2 regions of the Flavobacterium sp. KH_035 genome follow, and region 1 is predicted to be linked to the other one. Evidence: riboswitches for the same ligand, from Rfam matches in the RefSeq annotation. Region 1 holds a riboswitch; the other holds the start of a gene.

Evidence for each region. A riboswitch is a leader RNA that binds a small molecule or an ion and turns the genes downstream of it on or off. The one in region 1 is predicted to bind cobalamin.
Region 2: linked by a shared signal. The riboswitch ahead of AC3IS6_RS00475 (TonB-dependent receptor plug domain-containing protein) and the one ahead of AC3IS6_RS21090 (TonB-dependent receptor) in region 1 are both predicted to bind cobalamin.

The regions. Positions count from the first base shown of each region.
Region 1 is NZ_CM174492.1:5,218,858-5,224,172, reverse strand. Features, by position in the region: gene AC3IS6_RS21100 (amidohydrolase) at 1-472, shown strand, start outside; gene AC3IS6_RS21095 (beta-ketoacyl-ACP synthase III) at 695-1,678, opposite strand; cobalamin riboswitch at 2,186-2,386, shown strand; gene AC3IS6_RS21090 (TonB-dependent receptor) at 2,502-4,550, shown strand; gene AC3IS6_RS21085 (YncE family protein) at 4,547-5,315, shown strand, end outside.
Region 2 is NZ_CM174492.1:90,189-95,503, forward strand. Features, by position in the region: gene cobT (nicotinate-nucleotide--dimethylbenzimidazole phosphoribosyltransferase) at 1-908, shown strand, start outside; gene AC3IS6_RS00465 (adenosylcobinamide-GDP ribazoletransferase) at 966-1,751, shown strand; gene cobC (alpha-ribazole phosphatase) at 1,736-2,272, shown strand; cobalamin riboswitch at 2,340-2,542, shown strand; gene AC3IS6_RS00475 (TonB-dependent receptor plug domain-containing protein) at 2,570-4,423, shown strand; gene AC3IS6_RS00480 (YncE family protein) at 4,428-5,315, shown strand, end outside.

The DNA.
Region 1 (5,315 bases):
CAGTCATGGTTTTGCACTGGCCAGAATGGATCCGAAAGATTTAGAGGGAATAGCCGAAAAGATGGGAGCTCTTGGAATAGGAGTTATTTCGACAGTACCGATCGGAAAAACCATCATGCCCATTCCGACTTTAAAGAAGTATGGCGTGAAACTGATGACGGGAACCGACAGTATTGTAGACCACTGGATGCCTTTTGGAACCTGTGATATGTTGGAAAAAGCAAAATTATGCGCACAGCTTTATGGCTGGACAGATGAGTACAATTTGAGCCGTGCTTTGCATATCGCCACCACAAACGAGGTGTTGCCGCTTAACGATGCAGGTGTACGCGTATGGCCGGCAGCGGGGGATGATGCTCACTTTATTTTGGTAAAAGCAAGCTGCTCAGCCGAAGCAGTAGCCCGCTTACCAAAAAGAGAAGGGGTGTTTTTTAACGGTAAAATGATAGCAGGACAAATGACCGGTTTGTAAAAAAACTTGAAAGCCTATTTCTTACCGTCAATAGGCTGACCAGAACAGATACAGTTGCCTGCGAAAGAATAATGGTTTGGATTTTATATTTAATCTGAATTTCAAACAAAAAAACAATCAGCACAAAATGTACTGATTGTTTTTTTGTTTGAAATCGATTTTGAACTTATGACAGGTGACACCTCATCATAAGGATATAGTGTAATGTTTTTTATATAATATTTACCATTTGATGTACATACTGCCCCATGAGAATCCTGCTCCAAAAGCTGTAATAACAATGTTATCTCCTTTTTTAAAATCTTTTTTGAAATCCCAAAGACATAGCGGAATAGTTGCTGCTGTAGTGTTACCGTATTTTTGAATATTTACTTTAAATTTTTCAATACCAATACCAATTTCTTCACTTACTGCCTGAATGATTCTTAAGTTAGCCTGATGTGGGATTACCCAGTCTATCATATCCGGAGTCAATGAAGCTTTTTCCATTAGCTCTTTAGACGTGCCGCTCATGTTTCTAACAGCATGTTTAAAAACAGTTCTTCCTTCCTGATGTACAAAGTGCTGTTTGTTTTGGATTGTTTCTTCAGTGGTCGATAAAAGAGAACCTCCGGCACGTACAGAAAGGAATTCAGCACCTGTTCCGTCCGTTCTGAAAATGTTCTGTTGTATACCGTGTCCTTCAGTATTGGGCTGTAAAAGTACGGCGCCTGCGCCATCACCAAATAAAATACAGCTGTTTCGATCTTCATAGTTCACGATCGAACTCATTTTATCGGCACCCACCACGATAACATTTTTGTATCTGCCGCTTTCAATAAAACTTGCGCCTACCGAAAGAGCGTACAAAAAGCCACTGCAGGCAGCATTAAGGTCAAATCCCCAGGCATTTTTCAGGCCTGCTTTTTCGCATACCAAACTGGCAGCGGGAGTAAGAATATGATCGGGTGTTGAAGTAGCCAGTATAAGACAATCAACATCCAGCGGATTTATACCATAGTTTTCTACTAAATCTTTAATGGCGAAAGAAGCCATATCTGAGGTCGCCAGTGATGGGTCGTCTAGTATTCGTCTTTCTTTTATGCCTGTTCGTGAAGTGATCCACTCATCTGTAGTATCTATTCTTTTTTCTAAATCTGTATTGCTTAAAACCGTTTCCGGTACATATCCTCCAATAGCAATAATGGAAGCTTTTGTTGTATTCATTGATTTTTTTGTTTCTCTTTTAGTGTTTTTTTTATTTTGACTTTCGGCCCAAAACCTTTCTCCAGTCCATTTTACAAGAGTTTTTCGAAGAATATGTAGTACGAGGGGCATCTTCAATTACAGGGGCGCAATTTAACAATTATAAAGATGCAAAAATCTCGGAATTTGTTAATTTACTTTTAATATTTCTGTTTCACTTCATTATTAATAAAATCAAATGCATTTTTAGACGATTTTATTTCAGTTATTCAATCTCTTAAGAAATAAACCAATCTGAGTTTTTAATTTGTGGTATAATTGAATTTTATAATCTGATAATTAGTGATTTAACAAGATTTATTTTGTTCAGATTACTTTCTTCTTAAAGTTTACGAGACTATAAGTTTTCTGATAATAGTGTACAAGATCTGAAAAGCTTTTCTTTAGTTAATTATTGAGATATAGTCTCATTTATTGTCAAAACTGTAATAAGATTAAATAATTCGTGTTTTTATAAAGATAACTCTATCTTTACGGCCAGATTTTGGTCTATTTTTTCTTGAGAGAAAATAGTTAAAAGGGAATCAGGTGTAAATCCTGAACAGACCCGCTACTGTAAGTTCTATATAAGTCTTTAAACGTTACTAATGCCATTGTCCGCCGCGGCGGATGAGAAGGTTGTTTAAAGATGGAACAAGTCAGGAGACCTGCCATAGTCACATAGTTTAAGACTTTCGTGGAATAAAGTTGAAGAACAATAAACAGACCTGTTATTTTGTAACAGGACTCTATCTTATTGCTTTTTTGATTAATACACCTCGGAGTTTATTTAATCAAATCAGTGATGTGTAATACCAGAAAAATACTTTTATTCCTTATTCTATTATTTGTTCCTATTGTACTTCGTTCTCAAACTACTAAGGACAGTTTGCGGGTTTTGAAAGAAGTATTGCTAAAAGCAAAACCGTATCAGGAAGTAATTCCCGTACAAAGCCTTTCAGGAACACTACTCGAAAATTTAGCCAGTCACAATGTTGCCGATGCGCTTCGTTATTTTGCCGGAGTACAGATCAAGGATTATGGAGGTTTGGGCGGACTCAAAACGGTCGATGTACGAAATATGGGTACCCATCATGTGGGCGTTTTTTACGACGGAATTCAGTTGGGAAATGCTCAAAACGGAGTTACAGATTTGGGAAAATATTCCCTGGATGATATGGAATCGCTCACCATGTATAATGGTCAGAAGAGTGAAATATTTCAGTCAGCTAAAGACTTTGCAGCAGCTTCTACTATTTATCTGCGTACCAAGCGTCCTGTTTTTGAGCATAATAAAAAAAACAACCTATTGCTGCGCTATAAAACCATGTCTATCAATTACAATGATTTTTCTTTTAGATGGGAACAAAAATTAAGTGATAAAATAAGTCTGAGCGCGAGTTCTGAATACATAAAATCTAACGGAGAATACAAATTCAGATACAAAAGAAATAATCTTGACGGAACTGTGGCTTACGATACCTCAGCCGTCAGGCACAATAGCGATATAGAAGCATTTCGTTTTGAGTCTGGTCTGTACGGGAAAATGAAGAACGGTACCTGGGATGCCAAAGTGTATTATTATGGTTCCGAAAGAGGAGCACCAGGAGCTATTGTAGAAAATAAATTTTCGGATGGTTTTAGACAGTACGACAAGAATTTTTTTGCACAGGGTACTTTTATAAAAGACCTTAGCGAAAGATATAAATTTCAGGCTAAGGCAAAATATGCCTATGATTATACCCATTATGTAGCCAGAGATACCACTAATGTGCTGGGAGAAATAGTTACCGAAGGCGCTCAATCTGACGATAGTTATTACCAACAGGAATATTATTTTTCAGCAGTTAATCTGTACAAGATTCTACCCACCTGGGACGTTTCGTTGTCGACTGATTTTCAGTATAACCGGCTTAATGCGACCAGAAAAGGGATAAAGACCCTGTTCTCTTATCCGGAGCGCTACACCGCTTTGTTCTCGTTGGCAAGTTCTTACCGACTGGATGGCTTTAAAGTTTTGGGAAGCGTTGTGGGAACACACGTGCAGGAAGAAGTGCGTTACAATGCCAAAGCTCCTGATAAAACAGAATTTACTCCGGCCATATTTTTGGGTTATACACCCTTTAAAGACTACGATTTTAATGTAAGAGCTTTTGCGAAACGTATGTTCCGAATGCCCACTTTTAATGATTTGTATTATACGATGGTCGGTTCCAGTACCTTAAGACCCGAATACATGAATCAGTACGATGTTGGATTTACCTACAACATACCATTTGAAAGCGGTTTATTAGACCAGTTTTCTCTTCAGGTCGATGGCTACTACACCAATACCAAAGATAAAATAATAGCAGCCCCAACTGGAAATTTATTCCGCTGGATGATGACGAATATTGGACAGGTGAAAGGAAAAGGAATCGAATCGGTTGTTAACATGAAAATGCATGTTAGCAATGTAAATCTGACCGCCCATTTGAGCTATACTTATTCGGAGAGTAGGGATTATACTAAGTTTGCCGGTTTAGAATTGTCGTCTTATGGAGATCAGATTCCTTACACCCCATGGCATAGCGGATCCGGAATTCTAAATGCGGATTATAAGTCATGGAATTTTAACTACAGTTTTATCTATGTTGGAAAACGATACAACGGAAATGTAAATAACATTAGAATTAATGAGGTGCAACCCTGGTATACACACGATTTATCCGTTCAGAAAATGTTTTCATTTCAGGGTCATGAAATAAAAGGGGCAATCGAATTAAACAATGCCCTCAACCAGCAGTACGAAGTAATTTACAACTATCCGATGCCGGGCCGTACACTAAAATTTATAATCAGTATTGCGTTATGAAAAAGAGAACTACCCAATTCCTGCTTACTTTATTTGTAGCCCTTCTTTTGGTTTCCTGCAGGGAAGAAGAAACTGTTTTTCCGTCCTCAGATAAAAGCGTAGCCGCGCCCAGAGGTGATGGCAACATAGAAGGATTCTATCTTTTGAACGAAGGCAATATGGGAATGAACCGTGCCAGTATTGATGTATTCAATTACAGAACTGGAAATTATACCACCGATATTTACTCAGAACGCAACCCAACAGTAGTAAAAGAACTGGGTGACGTAGGGAACGATATTAAAATTTATGGGAATAAAGTGTACGCGGTAATCAACTGTTCCAATAAAGTGGAGGTGATTGACAAATGGTCCGCAAAACGAATCAAAAAAATAGACATTCCGAATTGTCGGTATGTCACTTTTTACAAAAACAAAGCCTACGTAAGTTCGTATTCAGGTCCCGTTGCCATTGATCCAAATGCCGAAATTGGATTTGTAGCAGAAATAGATACGACTTCATTAGAAATAAAACGCAAAGTGACCGTTGGTTATCAGCCGGAACAAATGGTGGTACATAACGGAAAATTGTATGTAGCCAATTCAGGAGGTTACCGAGTGCCTAATTATGACAGAACTGTATCGGTAATCGATCTTGAAACTTTTACCGAAATAAAAAAAATAGATGTGGGGATCAATCTCCACAGCATGCAGGTAGACAGCAGGGGAGATATCTACGTAAGTTCCAGAGGCGATTATTACAACACTCCTTCTAATCTTTTTGTGA
Region 2 (5,315 bases), 380 kb from region 1:
CTGTTTTTGAAACTTTAAGCCCTAAAATTATAAATCCCGCTATTGTTGTTTTTGCTGCCGATCATGGTATTGCCAATCATGGGGTAAGCGCTTATCCACAAGATGTTACGAGACAGATGGTCAATAATTTTCTCGAAGGAGGTGCTGCCATTAATGTTTTCTGTAAGCAAAATGACATTCAGCTATCGATTGTAGATGCCGGTGTCAATTATGATTTCCCTACAAATGCCAATCTGATCAATGCCAAAATAGCCAAAGGGACCCAGTCCTTTTTACACCTTCCGGCAATGAGCGAAACAGAATTACAATTGTGTTTTGAAAAAGGAAAATCAATTATTGAAGCTATCGCAAAAAAAGGTTCAAACTGTGTTGGTTTTGGAGAAATGGGGATCGGAAACACCTCTACTGCCTCGGTATTAATGAGTCTTCTTACCGGATTTCCTATCGAAGAATGTGTGGGAAAAGGAACGGGTGTCGAAAATGAAAAATTACTTCAAAAACAAAACCTACTCCAAAAAACCATTGAAAACTACACTGGCCCTGCAGAATTAAACCAACAACTGGCCTATTTTGGCGGTTTTGAAATCATGCAGATTGCCAGCGGAATGTTAACCGCTTTTGAGAACAATATGCTCATTCTGGTCGATGGTTTTATTTGTAGTACAGCCTTTTTGGTTGCTTCAAAAATAAATCCCAACATTCATAAAAATGCTGTTTTCTGTCATTGCTCCGCCGAAAAAGCACATCAGAAATTATTGAATTATTTAGACGCGAAACCAATTTTAAATCTGGATTTGCGTTTAGGCGAAGGTACAGGCTGCGCGATTGCTTTTCCTATTATCAAATCGGCTGAAGTTTTTCTGAATGAAATGGCCAGTTTTGAAAGCGCAGGAGTCAGTAGAAAATAGTTTTCAGTCTCAGTTTTCAGTTTTATCCTTTAATTTTGTCCTAATCAATTCTCTTAAATGAAAAAAGAACTCCATATTTTCTTTACCTGTTTAATGTTTTACACCAGAATGCCCTGTCCTAAAAACATCAATCACGATCCGGATTATTTAAACAAGGCAACACGCTATTTTCCTTTTATAGGTTGGATTGTGGGAAGCATTTCCTTCTTGGCTTTCTACCTTTCTTCGCTTTTTTTATCTACGGAGACTGCTGTTCTTTTAGCAATTGTCGCGTCGATACTCACAACCGGAGCTTTCCATGAAGATGGTTTTGCTGATGTTTGTGATGGTTTCGGTGGTGGCTGGACCAAAGAAAAAATCCTGCTTATTATGAAAGACAGCGCAATAGGCGCCTACGGAGCAATTGGTTTGGTTCTGCTTTTTTTACTGAAATTCAAACTACTTTCTGAATCCGTTACTCTTTTCACTAATAACATTTTTCTAATTTTCCTTTTGTTTATTTCTGCTCATTCTTTAAGTCGTCTGGCAGCAATATCTATCATTTTTACTCATGAATATTCTCGTGATGATGCGACAAGTAAAAGCAAACCTATAGCCAAAAAACACAGTTGGAAAGAAATTACAGGTTCCTTTTTCTTCGGATTAATTCCTTTATTCCTGCTTTCTTATTTTCAGTATAAATTCCTTTTAGCTCTAGTTCCGGTATTTATTATGCGTTACTTCTTAGCCCGCTATTTCCAAAAATGGATTGATGGTTATACAGGTGACTGTCTGGGAGCCACGCAACAGGTTTGTGAAGTGATCTATTATTTAAGTATTCTTTGCATATGGAAGTTTATCTAGTTCGCCATACCGAAACCACTTGCGAAAAAGGAATCTGCTACGGCCAGTCTGATGTAGATCTGGCAGTTCCGTTTGAAACTATTTTTGAAGAAATTGTTTCGCAATTGCCCTCAGAAGCCTTACTTTATTCAAGTCCATTAAAACGTTGTGTCACGCTAGCCGAATACATTCAGCATAAGACAAACTCTATTTCCTTTATTAAAGACAAGCAGCTGATGGAAATGAATTTTGGCGATTGGGAATTGAAAAACTGGGACGCTATTCCTTCGGAGCAACTTAATCCATGGATGGGAGATTTTGTTACCACACAGGTACCAAATGGCGAGTCGTTTACAGAACTTCATAAAAGAGTCGGTACCTTTTTAAGAGAACACATTTTAAACCACAAAAACACTCCTGTAGTAATTGTCTCTCATGCTGGTGTAATCAGAAGTATTTTATGCCATCGGTCTGCATTGCCTCTGAAAGATGCCTTTAACAATAAAGTAGCCTTCGGACAGGTTATTAAAATAGAGTATTAAATTACGATTTGTTTAGAATTCCTTCTAAAAACTAAAACAAATTTGAAAATTCAATAATTTTAACTTTATCTTTGCACAAAATTAAGGTTGTGTTCATTCATACACATTAAAAGGGAATCAAGTAATAAATCTTGAGCTGTACCCGCAACTGTAAGCTTTGTTCTGAAAAGAATGCTTGTTGTTAACTACAAAACCACTGCTCGCTTTGGCGAATGGGAAGGTAAACAACAAGACGCAAGCCAGGAGACCTGCCTTTGTAACCAATATCGAGCTCTCGGGAAAAAGAGTGTAGAAATTATGGCTTTAAAAAAACTTTTTGTCTTTTACTTATTGTGCTTGTGTCAGATTATCTCGGCGCAAAGTGATTCTATTACCAAACTTAAAACTGTTGTCGTTTCCGACGCCAATCTTAAAAAATACTCCAGTTCGCAATCGGTTTTAAAACTAAACGATTCTGTTATTGGCAAGAATGAGGCTTTACTGACTGATTTATTAAACTTTAATTCGACTATTTATTTTAAAGAATACGGTCGTGGAATGCTTTCTACCGTGGCCTTTAGAGGTACTACATCATCGCAAACAGCAGTAATCTGGAACGGAATCAACATTAACTCTCAAATGAATGGAAGTACCGATTTTAATACCATTCCCAGCTCCGATTATAATTCTATCAGTGTAAAAGCAGGAGGAGGAAGTGTTATTTATGGGAGTGGAGCGGTTGGAGGAACGGTGCATTTAAATAACGATCTGGCCTTTTATAATCGATTTGAGAATACTTTAAAACTGGATTACGGAAGTTTTAATACGATTGGAATTAATTATAAAACCAATATTTCAAACGAAAAATGGAGCGCTCAAATTGGTTTTTCTAAAAACAGTTCAACAAACGATTACAAGTATCTGAATCAATACAACTGGAAAGGCGAACAGCGCTGGAATCAAAACGGCCAATACGATGTTATATCGCTAAATGCAAATGCAGGTTATAAAATTGATGCCAAAAACAGTTTAAAATTATATACCCAAACTTCAAATACAGACCGAAATACTTCACTGGTTTCTGAATCTGAAACGAAAAGCAAATATGTTAATGGTTTTAATCGAAACTTATTAGAGTATGATGGCGATTTTGGCAGATTCAAAACCAATTTTAAAACGGCCTATATTTTCGAAAACTATAAATATTATGCCGACAATTCGAGCAATATTTATACCTACGGAAAAACAGAAAGCTTAACTACAAAAGCGGATCTGGGATATCAATTGCTAAAATCCATACAACTAAATGGTATTCTGGACTACAACCGAACCAAAGGATACGGAAGTGGTTTTGGAGATAATGTGAGAGAAATAAGCTCTGCGGCTTTACTTGTAAAACAAGATGCTTCCCCTAATTGGAAAAACGAATTTGGGGTTCGCAAAGAATTTACAGACAATTATAAATCTCCTGTGCTATTTTCAGCAGGTTCTTCTTATCAGTTTGGAAAACTGTATAATTTGAAATTGAATGTGTCCCGAAATTTCAGAATCCCAACTTTTAATGATTTGTATTGGGAAGAAGGCGGAAATCGTGATTTAAAACCGGAGAGTTCTTATCAGGCAGAAATTGGAAATATTTTTACCGTTCAGAACTTTTCTTTGACTCAGACTTTTTATTACATCAAAATAAAAGATCTGTTGCAATGGGTTCCCGGAAATAATGGTATCTGGAGGCCGCAAAACACAGACAAAGTGAACAGTTATGGAGCAGAAACCTTATTGAGCTGGAAAAAGAGTTTTGGCAAAAACAACCTGACTGCTAATGCAACTTATGCGTATACAGTTTCAGAAAATGTCGAAACCAAAAAACAATTGTTTTTTGTCCCTTTTCATAAAGTTACTGCTGCCGTTGCCTACTCCAGAAACAACATTTCAGCCCATTATCAATTTCTCTATAATGGCTTTGTATACACACAGGCAGACAACGATCCCGAAAAAATCGTATCGGCTTATACGGTTTCAAACGTTGGCCTAGATTACGATTTTAAACTTTTATCTTCTTTCAGGGTAGGTATTCAGGTGCTGAATGTGTGGAATACATTTTATCAAAGTCTGGAACACCGACCAATGCCGGGAAGAAATTACAACCTGTACTTAAACCTTAAATTTTAATATAATGAAACTGACTAGATTATTTTTATTAGCATTAAGCGTATCGCTTTTTGTTTCTTGTTCTAATGACGACGACTCCGACAATCCTAAAGGAGTTTACGATAACGGAATTTTCATCTTAAATGAAGGAAATTCTACTGACGGTGGTTCTGTTTCTTTCATCTCTGACGATTTAAACACGTTCAATAAAGATGTTTACAAAACGGTAAACACTACTGATTTTGTTGGAAAATTTCTTCAAAACATCTTTTTTGACGGAGACAAGGCCTATATTATTGCCGGTGGTTCAAATGTGATTAATGTAGTAGACCGTTATAGCTTTAAACTATTAGCTAAAGTTGAAACGGGTTTAAATGCACCAAGATATGGTGTTGTAAAAGACGGTAAGGCTTATGTAACGAATGCTAATACGTATTGGTCTAAAACAAACCCGGCTGGTAACACTGATGATTTTATCGCTGTAATTAACTTAGCTACCAACAAAGTAGAAACGACAATACCATTAAATGCAACTGCAAACCATATCGAGCTTCACAACAACAAGCTTTATGTGACAGAACCTTACAATAATGACAAATTACTTGTGGTTAACCCGGCTACAAACAAATTGGAAACTTCATTAACTATAGGTTTTGGAGCAGATACTATGGAAGAAAAAGATGGTATTTTATACACCATCAGAAGTTCTTATGGAGAAAGAAGCGAAATTGTAAAAGTAAAATTGTCAGATAACTCTATCACTAAAATCACTTTCCCGGAATCACTTGACGGAGTTAAAAACTTAGACATTTACAACAACAAAATATATTACACCTTAAATACGGCAGTTTATACAATAGATTATACGGCAACTACAGCTTCAACTACTCCAATTTTCCAATACACTTCAACT